Regions from separate parts of the Rummeliibacillus sp. TYF005 genome, predicted to be linked through region 3. Evidence: riboswitches for the same ligand, from Rfam matches in the RefSeq annotation. Region 3 holds a riboswitch; each other region holds the start of a gene.
The links. A riboswitch is a leader RNA that binds a small molecule or an ion and turns the genes downstream of it on or off. The one in region 3 is predicted to bind S-adenosylmethionine.
Positions count from the first base shown of each region.

Region 1: it holds a riboswitch for S-adenosylmethionine, as region 3 does, so the genes downstream of both, CW357_RS07290 (methionine ABC transporter ATP-binding protein) here and CW357_RS09975 (methionine ABC transporter ATP-binding protein) in region 3, are expected to answer to the same signal.
Region 2: it holds a riboswitch for S-adenosylmethionine, as region 3 does, so the genes downstream of both, CW357_RS17505 (methionine biosynthesis PLP-dependent protein) here and CW357_RS09975 (methionine ABC transporter ATP-binding protein) in region 3, are expected to answer to the same signal.

Region 1 is NZ_ML122550.1:26,224-29,485, reverse strand. It holds gene CW357_RS07300 (Y-family DNA polymerase) at 1-839, shown strand, start outside; gene CW357_RS07295 (YolD-like family protein) at 879-1,214, shown strand; SAM riboswitch class I at 1,336-1,435, shown strand; gene CW357_RS07290 (methionine ABC transporter ATP-binding protein) at 1,564-2,577, shown strand; gene CW357_RS07285 (methionine ABC transporter permease) at 2,567-3,259, shown strand.
Region 2 is NZ_ML122612.1:1,791-5,052, forward strand. It holds partial or broken gene deoD (purine-nucleoside phosphorylase) at 1-365, opposite strand, end outside; gene CW357_RS17495 (YozE family protein) at 447-665, opposite strand; gene CW357_RS17500 (SH3 domain-containing protein) at 923-1,720, shown strand; SAM riboswitch class I at 1,846-1,946, shown strand; gene CW357_RS17505 (methionine biosynthesis PLP-dependent protein) at 2,017-3,150, shown strand; gene CW357_RS17510 (aminotransferase class I/II-fold pyridoxal phosphate-dependent enzyme) at 3,134-3,262, shown strand, end outside.
Region 3 is NZ_ML122558.1:10,202-13,463, forward strand. It holds gene gcvH (glycine cleavage system protein GcvH) at 1-378, shown strand, start outside; gene CW357_RS09965 (toprim domain-containing protein) at 502-843, shown strand; gene CW357_RS09970 (thioredoxin family protein) at 856-1,164, shown strand; SAM riboswitch class I at 1,222-1,325, shown strand; gene CW357_RS09975 (methionine ABC transporter ATP-binding protein) at 1,450-2,475, shown strand; gene CW357_RS09980 (methionine ABC transporter permease) at 2,468-3,136, shown strand; gene CW357_RS09985 (MetQ/NlpA family ABC transporter substrate-binding protein) at 3,190-3,262, shown strand, end outside.

The DNA.
Region 1 (3,262 bases), on a different contig from region 3:
TCTATAACCAATTTGAAATTCCTAGCACAGTTGGGATGGGTCCTAATATGTTATTAGCAAAACTTGCACTTGATTTAGATGCAAAAAAAACAGGGTTTGCGAAGTGGGACTTTGAAGATGTAGAAAAAAAGCTATGGCCTGTTGCACCATTATCTAAAATGTGGGGAATTGGCCATCGAATCGAGCGAACCCTTAATAATATGGGGATTTTTTCTGTTGGGGATTTAGCGCACGCTGATTTAACAACATTAGAAAGGCATTTTGGTATTATGGGCAATCAACTCTACTATCACGCTTGGGGAATTGATCTATCAAAAGTTGGCGAAGCGCCATTGATAGAAGGTCAAATTAGTTATGGTAAAAGCCAAATATTGATGCGGGATTACAACACTAAAACGGAAGTGCTCGCCGTACTTCTAGAAATGTGTGAAGATGTGGCAAGAAGAGCGCGTGAAGCTTATAAAGTAGGACGTACGATTACGCTTGGGATTTCTTATAGCAAAAACGCTTTTGGAGGAGGTTTCCAGCGTTCACGTACGATAGATGAAGCAACAAACGATACGATGATTATTTATCAAATTTGCCAACAGATATTGAACGAACAATACAACGAGCGCCCTGTACGACAAATCAGTGTCAGTATTTCAAAGTTAGAATCAGAACATTCTATGCAACTTAGTTTTTTTGATAAAACACGTTGGAAACGGCGACAACTTGGGACCACAATGGATCACCTTCGTACCCACTATGGTTCTACGGCTCTATTACGTGCCGTATCATATACAAATGCAGGAACAGCTATCGATCGTTCTAAATTACTCGGTGGGCATAAAATTTAAATCTAAAACTGATTCCAATACTAAGGAGTGGTATTACAAATGTTACGTGATCGAGGTAACATAAAATGGACTGCTATGATGTTGCCAGAACATGTACAAAGACTAAGAACCTGGCAACAAGAAGATCAGCAAATCACAAAGCCGACCTTTGATGAATGGACCCTACAAGCCTTAGAGGAAGAACTTTTGCAAGCATATTACGGCAAAAAAGAAGTATTATTAGACGTTTGGCACCAACAAACTAGTGTTCACTATAGAGGAATCATCACCAAACTAATTAGCGAAGAAAAAAAGCTATGCCTACACAATGATACCCAATATAAAGATAAATGGGTTCCGGTAGAATTTATCCTCAATGTTAAGGTATTTGAATAATAGACATAAAATAAGCCAATATAAAAATATTTTTAAATAATTTATTTTTTCTAAAAATAGATTGACAAATAATATAAAAAGAAATAATATGGTTAACATAAACTTACAACTTAACAAATGGAATTTATCAAGAGTGACTGAGGGATAGGCCCTGTGAAGTCCAGCAACCCCCGTTTGGGAAGGTGCTAATTCCTACAGAATTTATTTCTGAAAGATAAATCGACATCTGATTAGAAGATACATCTTTCAGTAGAAGGATGTATCTTTTTTTAGTAGGAATACATAGTTTTTCAATAGAAATTATGAATTTTTGTGCAATAGTAATTTAACAATGATTAGAGGGATGTATATGCTGGAAATACAAAATGTATCAAAGATTTACAAGGTAAAAAAGAAAAGCGTAACCGGTGTAGATCATGTCTCATTGACAATTGATAACGGAGAGATATTTGGAATAGTTGGTTATTCTGGAGCAGGCAAGAGTTCCTTATTACGGTGCATTAATTTATTAGAACAGCCAACAGATGGACAGATATTAATCGATGGTCAAGATTTAACAAAATTAAAAGGTGAGCAACTTCGACAAGCACGATTGAAAATCGGGATGATTTTCCAACACTTTTACTTAATTAGCCAAAAAACAGTAGGGGAAAATATTGAGTTTGCATTGAAAGCTGCAAATATATCAAAAGAAAAGAGAAATGAAAGAGTCAAAGAGTTGCTCCATATGGTTGGTTTGTCAGATAAAAAAGATGTGTTTCCAGCCCAGTTAAGTGGTGGACAAAAACAGCGTGTGGGAATCGCAAGAGCATTAGCTAATAACCCCTCTATATTACTTTGCGATGAAGCAACATCAGCGCTTGACCCAACAACAACAACCTCTATTTTACGATTGTTAAAGAAAATCAACCGAGAACTTGGTATTACAATTGTTCTAATAACACATGAAATGGATGTTGTGAAGGAAATTTGTGATCGCATGGCTATTATGCAAAATGGAAAGGTAATCGAAGAAGGTGCGGTATATGATATTTTCGCCAATCCTGAAAAGTCGCTAACTCAGGAATTTATCAGCAGTGTAGTGTCTTTTGATATTCCGCCAACCATTTTACAAAACGTTAAAGGTAAGGTAGTCAAAATTTTATTCAAAGGCGATGTAGCTGGTGAAGGTGTTATTTCAGATATGCTACAGCAATTTGAGGTACGTGGGAACTTTCTACACGGCACAATTGAATATATACAGGAAAGACCTCTTGGTATTTTTCTAATGGAACTGAATGGGCAAGTGGCAGATATTAACCGTTCGATTTCCTATATGGAAAGTCGTGGAGTCACAGTGGAGGTGTTAAACAATGCTATTTGATCCTAGTCATTTTACAGAAATGCTTCCTGATATTTGGAAAGCATTTGGTCAAACGCTTCTAATGGTAGGTATTTCATTAGCAGTGGCCTTGGTCATTGGTTTACCACTTGGTTTGCTTTTATTCATCACAGGAAAAGGCTTGTTTTCTACAAGTAGATCCGGTTTACTTGGTAACCGCTTTGTGAATGTAGTGGTTGGCTTTATCGTTAACTTAATACGTTCAATTCCATATATCATTCTTTTAGTAGCGTTATTCCCAGTTACTAAGTGGTTAATAGGCGATACGATAGGGCCTATTGCAGCAAGTGTTTCTTTGTCAGTCGCATCAATTCCGTTTTTCGCAAGACTTGTTGAAACATCACTTCGAGAAATTGATAAAGGTGTTATTGAGGCGTCTATTGCAGTAGGGGCGACACGTTGGATGATTATTAAAGACGTGTTACTTCCAGAAGCAAAATCTGGTGTCATTCAAGGAATCACCATGACTATTATTAGTTTAGTAGCATACTCAGCAATGGCAGGAATTATCGGTGGTGGTGGTATCGGTGACCTAGCAATTCGCTTTGGCTACTACCGTTATGACAACACTATTATGATCGCGACAGTTGTGATATTAATCATCATTGTCCAAGCAATTCAATTAGCAGGAGACGCGATTGCAAAAGCAGTCGATAAACGTTAAAAG
Region 2 (3,262 bases), on a different contig from region 3:
CCTTTGAAGATAATTTCATTCATCTTAGAATCAGTTGTTGCTGATTGAGCAAGGATGACATCACGAACTTTAACATCACGTTTTAGTGCACCACAAGTACCAACACGGATTAGTTTTTGACATCCGTATTCTTGCATAAGTTCAGTTGTGTAAATAGCAATAGATGGTACACCCATACCTGTACCTTGTACAGAGATACGTTTTCCTTTGTATGTACCTGTGTAACCAAACATATTACGTACTTCGTTATATTGAGTAACATCTTCTAAGAATGTTTCTGCGATATATTTTGCACGTAAAGGATCTCCTGGTAAAAGTACGATTTCAGCGATTTCGCCTTGTTTAGCATTAATATGGATACTCATAATTATTCTCCTTTTCAATTTAAAATTTTCAATATGCCTGACTCATTGTAACAGTAAAGTCCGACCTCTGACAATCAAAAATTATTCTTCATATTTTTCATCATATTGTTGCCAAAGTTCATCAAATACAACTGCACTTAACGCATGATCTGCTTTTTCTTCTATATATCTTGAGATGTTTTGAAAATCTTCTTCCTGTTTAGGAAAACTATGGTCATGAAAAGCAGCTTCTGCAAAATCCCCTTTTGCATCTTTTGCTCCTCTAAAAGATAATACGAAATGATAAAATGATGGTTTCATTTGGACTTCCTGCCTTTATTTCATTATAACTTACATTCATTTTACACGAAAATTACTTATCTTTGGAAACTATATTAAAACTCTAATTGTAACTTATCTAATTTCTTCTCTACCTGGAAAACATTTTCTTACTTTTTTCATGATAATGGCAACCTTCCCATTTCATCTTCGTTCTATAACTCGGATGCGAAAATATTATCAATAAAGATTACCGCATCTCTACCTAGATTATTGGTATATATGAGGAGATGATTCAAATGAAAATAGTAAAAAGCTTACTATCTTTCATAGTCATGTTTGGGACTTTATTTACTTTTACAGCAAACAGTGACGCAGCAACACCAAAAACAATGAACGCAAAAGTAGCAAATAGCGTATACGTTCACGCTGAACCTTCAGCTAATGCCAAAAAAGTTGGAACACTTTGGAAAGGTACTAAAGTAGTCGTATATAGTAAATCAAAAACAGGCTGGGCAAAAATTAAATTCAACAAAAAAACAGCTTATGTATATGCTTCTTACTTATCATTTAGCAAAAATACAAGCAAGAAAACAACAGCTACAAAAACTACAACTACTAAAAAAACTACAACTAAAAAAAGTACGAGTACTTCAAATAGTAAAAAAACAACTTATCGCCCCGTAGTAACAAATACTTACTACTATGTTGAAAATGGCAAAGACGGAAAACTATATTCAACTGGCAAACGCAATTCAACAGGTTGGACTTACTGGTACAAAAAAACAGGTAACAATAAACAATCATTTTTAGTAAAAGAATCTTCTAAAGGTTTAGATTACAAATTTAAAACAGGTACTATTCGTCAAATCGTTTACCCTTTTACAAAGGGACAAGTATTTAAAGCAAACAAAAAAAATTACAAAATCGTATCTATTTCAAACACTTTTAAAGTAAAAGCAGGTACATTTAAATCAGTTGTCGGTATTAAAGCTGCAGACGGTTCAATCACATATTACGCCCCAAATGCTGGCGCAATTAAAACTGTGAAAAACAAAAAAGTCACTTTTGAAATCACAAAAATTGAAACAAAATAATTGAACGATTAAAGAGCTCCCTGAAATAATTTAGGGGGCTTTTTCTTTCATTATGCTATTGCATAGTATTTCATAAAGTGTTACTATTTCATTAATTAAAATTTTTCTAACAATTTAATGTAAATTTCTTATCGAGAGAGATGGAGGGACTGGCCCTGTGAAATCTCAGCAACCACCAATTTGGTAAGGTGCTAATTCCAGTAGATGTATTTCTAGCAGATAAGAAGATTGACTTTTTAAGTACAAGGTCCTCTTCTTCTGAGGGCCTTTTATTTTTTTAGAAAAGGATGATGAACATGACAAAAAAACATATTTCGACTCGTTTAGCGCAAATCGGAACAGAAACAGATCCTCGGACAGGTGCGATTAATACACCTATTTATCTTTCTACCGCATATCGACATGCAGGACTCGGCCAATCGACAGGCTATGATTATACACGTACAAAAAATCCAACTCGGGCTGTTTTAGAAGAAGGAATTACCGCTTTAGAAAGTGGAGATGCAGGTTTTGCCTGTAGTAGCGGGATGGCTGCAATCCAATTAGTTTTATCCCTTTTCAAATCAGGAGACGAAATAATCTATTCAGATGACATTTACGGAGGTACATATCGACTTGCTCGTCAATACGAAGAACAATATGGAATACATGCTCATTTCACACCTTTCCAATCTATCGCGGAAGTCGAAGCAATTATAAATGAACATACAAAAGCACTTTTTATAGAATCACCAACAAATCCATTAATGCAAGAAATAAATATTGAACTATTTGCAAAGTTAGCGAAAAAGAATCATCTTTTGCTGATCGTTGATAATACTTTTTTGACTCCGTATTATCAACGTCCAATTGAACTTGGCGCTGATATTGTTATTCATAGTGCTACTAAATATATTGGAGGACATAATGATGTTCTTGCAGGTCTGGTCGTCGCAAAAGGTGAAGAGTTATGCGAAAGACTTCTTCATAACCATAATGCTTCAGGTGCAACATTAGCCCCGATTGATAGTTGGCTTTTACTTCGTGGTCTAAAGACTTTACATGTTCGCATGAAACAGCATACAGAAAATGCACGAAAAATTGTTGACTATTTAAGTAAGGAACCATCCGTAAAAGATGTTCTGTACACTGGATTAGGTGGCATGATTTCTTTCCGATTACATCATTCTGAATTGGTTCCAGCATTTCTTCAAAATTTAAAACTTATCGCATTTGCTGAAAGTTTAGGAGGCGTTGAAAGTTTTATCACCTACCCGGCTACTCAAACACATGCTGATATACCTGAAGAAGAACGAACTGCACGTGGTGTTGACAACTCATTGTTACGTTTTTCAGTAGGAATAGAAGAAGCCGAAGATTTAATAGAAGATCTCCAACAAGTTTTTACTACTATCAATAAAGAGGTGTCTTTCCATGAGTCAACAAAATAAACAATCTATCGAAACTAGTCTAATAACTGCTTCTACTAGAGGCGATTACGAACAAAAGACAGGTGCTGTGAATGTACCAATCTATCTTTCATCTACTTTTGACCAAGAACAT
Region 3 (3,262 bases):
AGCATACCAACAGATTTACGTTATACAGAAGAACATGAATGGGTAAAAGCAGAAGATGGAAAAGTACGCATCGGAATTACAGAGTTCGCACAATCAGAACTAGGTGATATCGTATTCGTTGAACTTCCACAAGTAGGTGACGATCTAGTAGCAGATGAACCATTTGGTAGTGTTGAATCTGTAAAAACTGTATCTGAACTTTATGCACCTATTTCAGGTAAAGTTGTAGAAATTAATGAAGAACTAGAAGATAGCCCAGAATTTGTTAACGAATCTCCATATGAAAAAGCATGGATGGTTGTGATTGAACCTTCTGACGTATCACAAATTGAAGAATTACTTACACCAGAAAAATACCAAGAACTAATCGAAGAATAATCTTGCCAATAAAAGCGCCACACTTTTTGTGTTGGCGCTTTTACGTACATCAAGCAGTTCACACTATTAAGTTAAGGTTTTTACTGCACTCAATGCGGGATAAAACTGTAAGGAGGAATTAGCTTGTCTGATAAAGTGCTTATTGTAGAAGGTAGGCAGGATAAATTGCAAATTCACCCCATATTAGCAGAAGATATTCCAATTCTATGTACGAATGGAACGATTAGTGCGAGTAATTTAGAAGAACTTATCTATCCCTATGAAGAATATGATTTATATGCTTTTTTTGACGAAGATTATTCAGGCGATTGCCTTCGTGCTTTGATGAAGAGAGAATATCCTGAGACGTATTTTTTACGAACCCTTTCTTTATATAAACAAGTGGAAGTAACGCCAAGAAAATATTTAGCTAGAATATTATTGGCTGCTGATTTTAAAGTAAATCCAGCTTATCTTATAGAATAGGAATGACAAGTTATGCAAGAATGGTCAATTGAAGAATGGGAGAATATGAAGGAAAGTAAAGAACAATGTACTTTCTATTTATACACTTCAATGTGTGGAACGTGCCAAGTAGCTTCTAAAATGATGGAGATTATGGAAGCAACCTTTCCAGACATTCCAATGGGAAAGGCTAATATCAATTATGTGGAACAATTAGCCATAGACTATAAAATTGAAAGTGTCCCATGTTTACTAATTACTGAAAATGGAAAAGTAAGAGATAAAATCTATGCATTTCAATCTGTTTCATACTTATTTGAAAAAATTCAGAAAAAAGATTGACGATGTTAACATAGAGTGGTAAAGTAACAAACATAAATTAAATAATTATTTACGTTACTCTTATTTAGAGAGGTGGAGGGAAGTGCCCTATGAAGCCCGGCAACCGTCACAATGTGACACGGTGCCAATTCACGCAAAGTGAGAACTTTGGAAGATGAGAGAACGGTTTTCGTATATTACGTGGACCCTTCTGTTAATCTTACAGAAGGGTCTTTTATATTAAAAGCGAAAGAGGCTGTTCAGACCCGAGCGACAATGACGTAAATATAAAAGGTGGTTTTGAGTATGATTCAACTAGAAAATGTCGTAAAAAAATACAAAACCGCTAATGGATCTCTAACTGCAGTTAATGATGTTAACCTATCAATAAATGATGGTGAGATTTTTGGCATTATCGGTTATAGTGGTGCTGGTAAAAGCACAATGATCCGTTTACTCAATGGCTTAGAAAAGCCTACATCAGGTAAAGTCACAGTAAATGGACAGAATATTTCATCGATTAAAGGGAAAGAACTTCGAAATGCACGCCATAAAATAAGTATGATTTTCCAACACTTCAACTTATTATGGTCGAGAACAGTCGAAGAGAATATAGCATTTCCATTAGAGATTGCTGGTATTAGTAAAGCAGAACGTCAGAAACGTGTACTTGAACTAGTAGAGTTAGTCGGCTTGAAAGGAAGAGAAAAAGCATATCCTTCCCAACTATCAGGTGGACAAAAGCAACGTGTAGGTATTGCTAGAGCGCTAGCAAATAATCCAGAAGTGTTACTTTGTGATGAAGCAACCTCAGCCCTTGACCCAGAAACAACGGATGCAATCTTAGACTTACTTGTAAGTATCAATGAAAAACTTGGACTAACAATTGTTTTAATCACACATGAGATGCATGTCATCCGAAAAATTTGTCATCGTGTAGCAGTGATGGAAGCTGGGAAAGTTGTTGAGCAAGGAAATGTTCTAGAAGTTTTCCAATCTCCAAAAGCAACTGTAACAAAGAAATTCGTTTCTCAAGTTACTGAAACAGCTGGGCACAAAGAGTCCATTTCACAAATGTTGGATGATTACCCGAATGATCAGTTGATAAAGTTATTCTTTGTTGGTTCTAAAACTGAGCAACCTGTAATCTCTTATTTGATACGAGAGTTTGGTATCGATGTGAATATTGTGCATGGCAATATATCTCCGACAAAGAGTGGTCCATATGGTACGTTAATCGTCCGAATTGTTGGAAATGATAGCGACGTATCAAATGCGATTCAATATTTAGATGAACAAGGTATTAAAACGGAGGTGATCAAGAATGCTTAATGATCTCTTTCCGAATGTCGATTGGGAAATCATGTGGGAAGCTACAAGAGAAACCATTTACATGACGGCTGTTTCAACAGTTCTTACATTCATAATTGGTTTAGTTCTTGGGATTCTGTTATTCCTTACAAGTCCAACACAACTTTGGGCGAACAAAGTTGTCAACTTACTAACGGGCTCTGTTGTGAATATTTTCCGATCAATTCCATTTATCATTTTAGTTATTCTTTTAATTCCATTTACAAACTTTTTACTAGGAACAATTCGTGGAGCCAATGCAGCGTTACCAGCTTTAATCATAGGAGCTGCACCATTCTATGCTCGAATGGTTTTGATCGCTTTACGTGAAATTGATAAAGGTGTAATTGAAGCGGCACGTTCTATGGGAGCTAAAACTTGGACAATCATTTATAAGGTTTTAATCCCAGAGTCATTACCCGCTTTAATATCAGGTATTACCGTAACAGCAGTAGCATTAGTTGGTTACACTGCAATGGCAGGTGTAATCGGTGCTGGTGGTTTAGGAAACTTAGCGTTTATGGATGGCTTCCAACGAAGTCGTAACGATGTAACATTTGTCGCAACTGTATTAGTGTTAGTGATTGTATTTATCATTCAATTTATAGGTGATTTTATTACATCCAAAACAGATAAACGATAGTTTGGTGTATACGTATTAACGTTCACATATTTGAAAAGAAAAGGGGAAAAAACATGAAGAAACTTGTAGCAGGAATTCTAACAGCATCATTAGCGTTAAGCTTAGCAGCTTGCGGATCAGACGAAA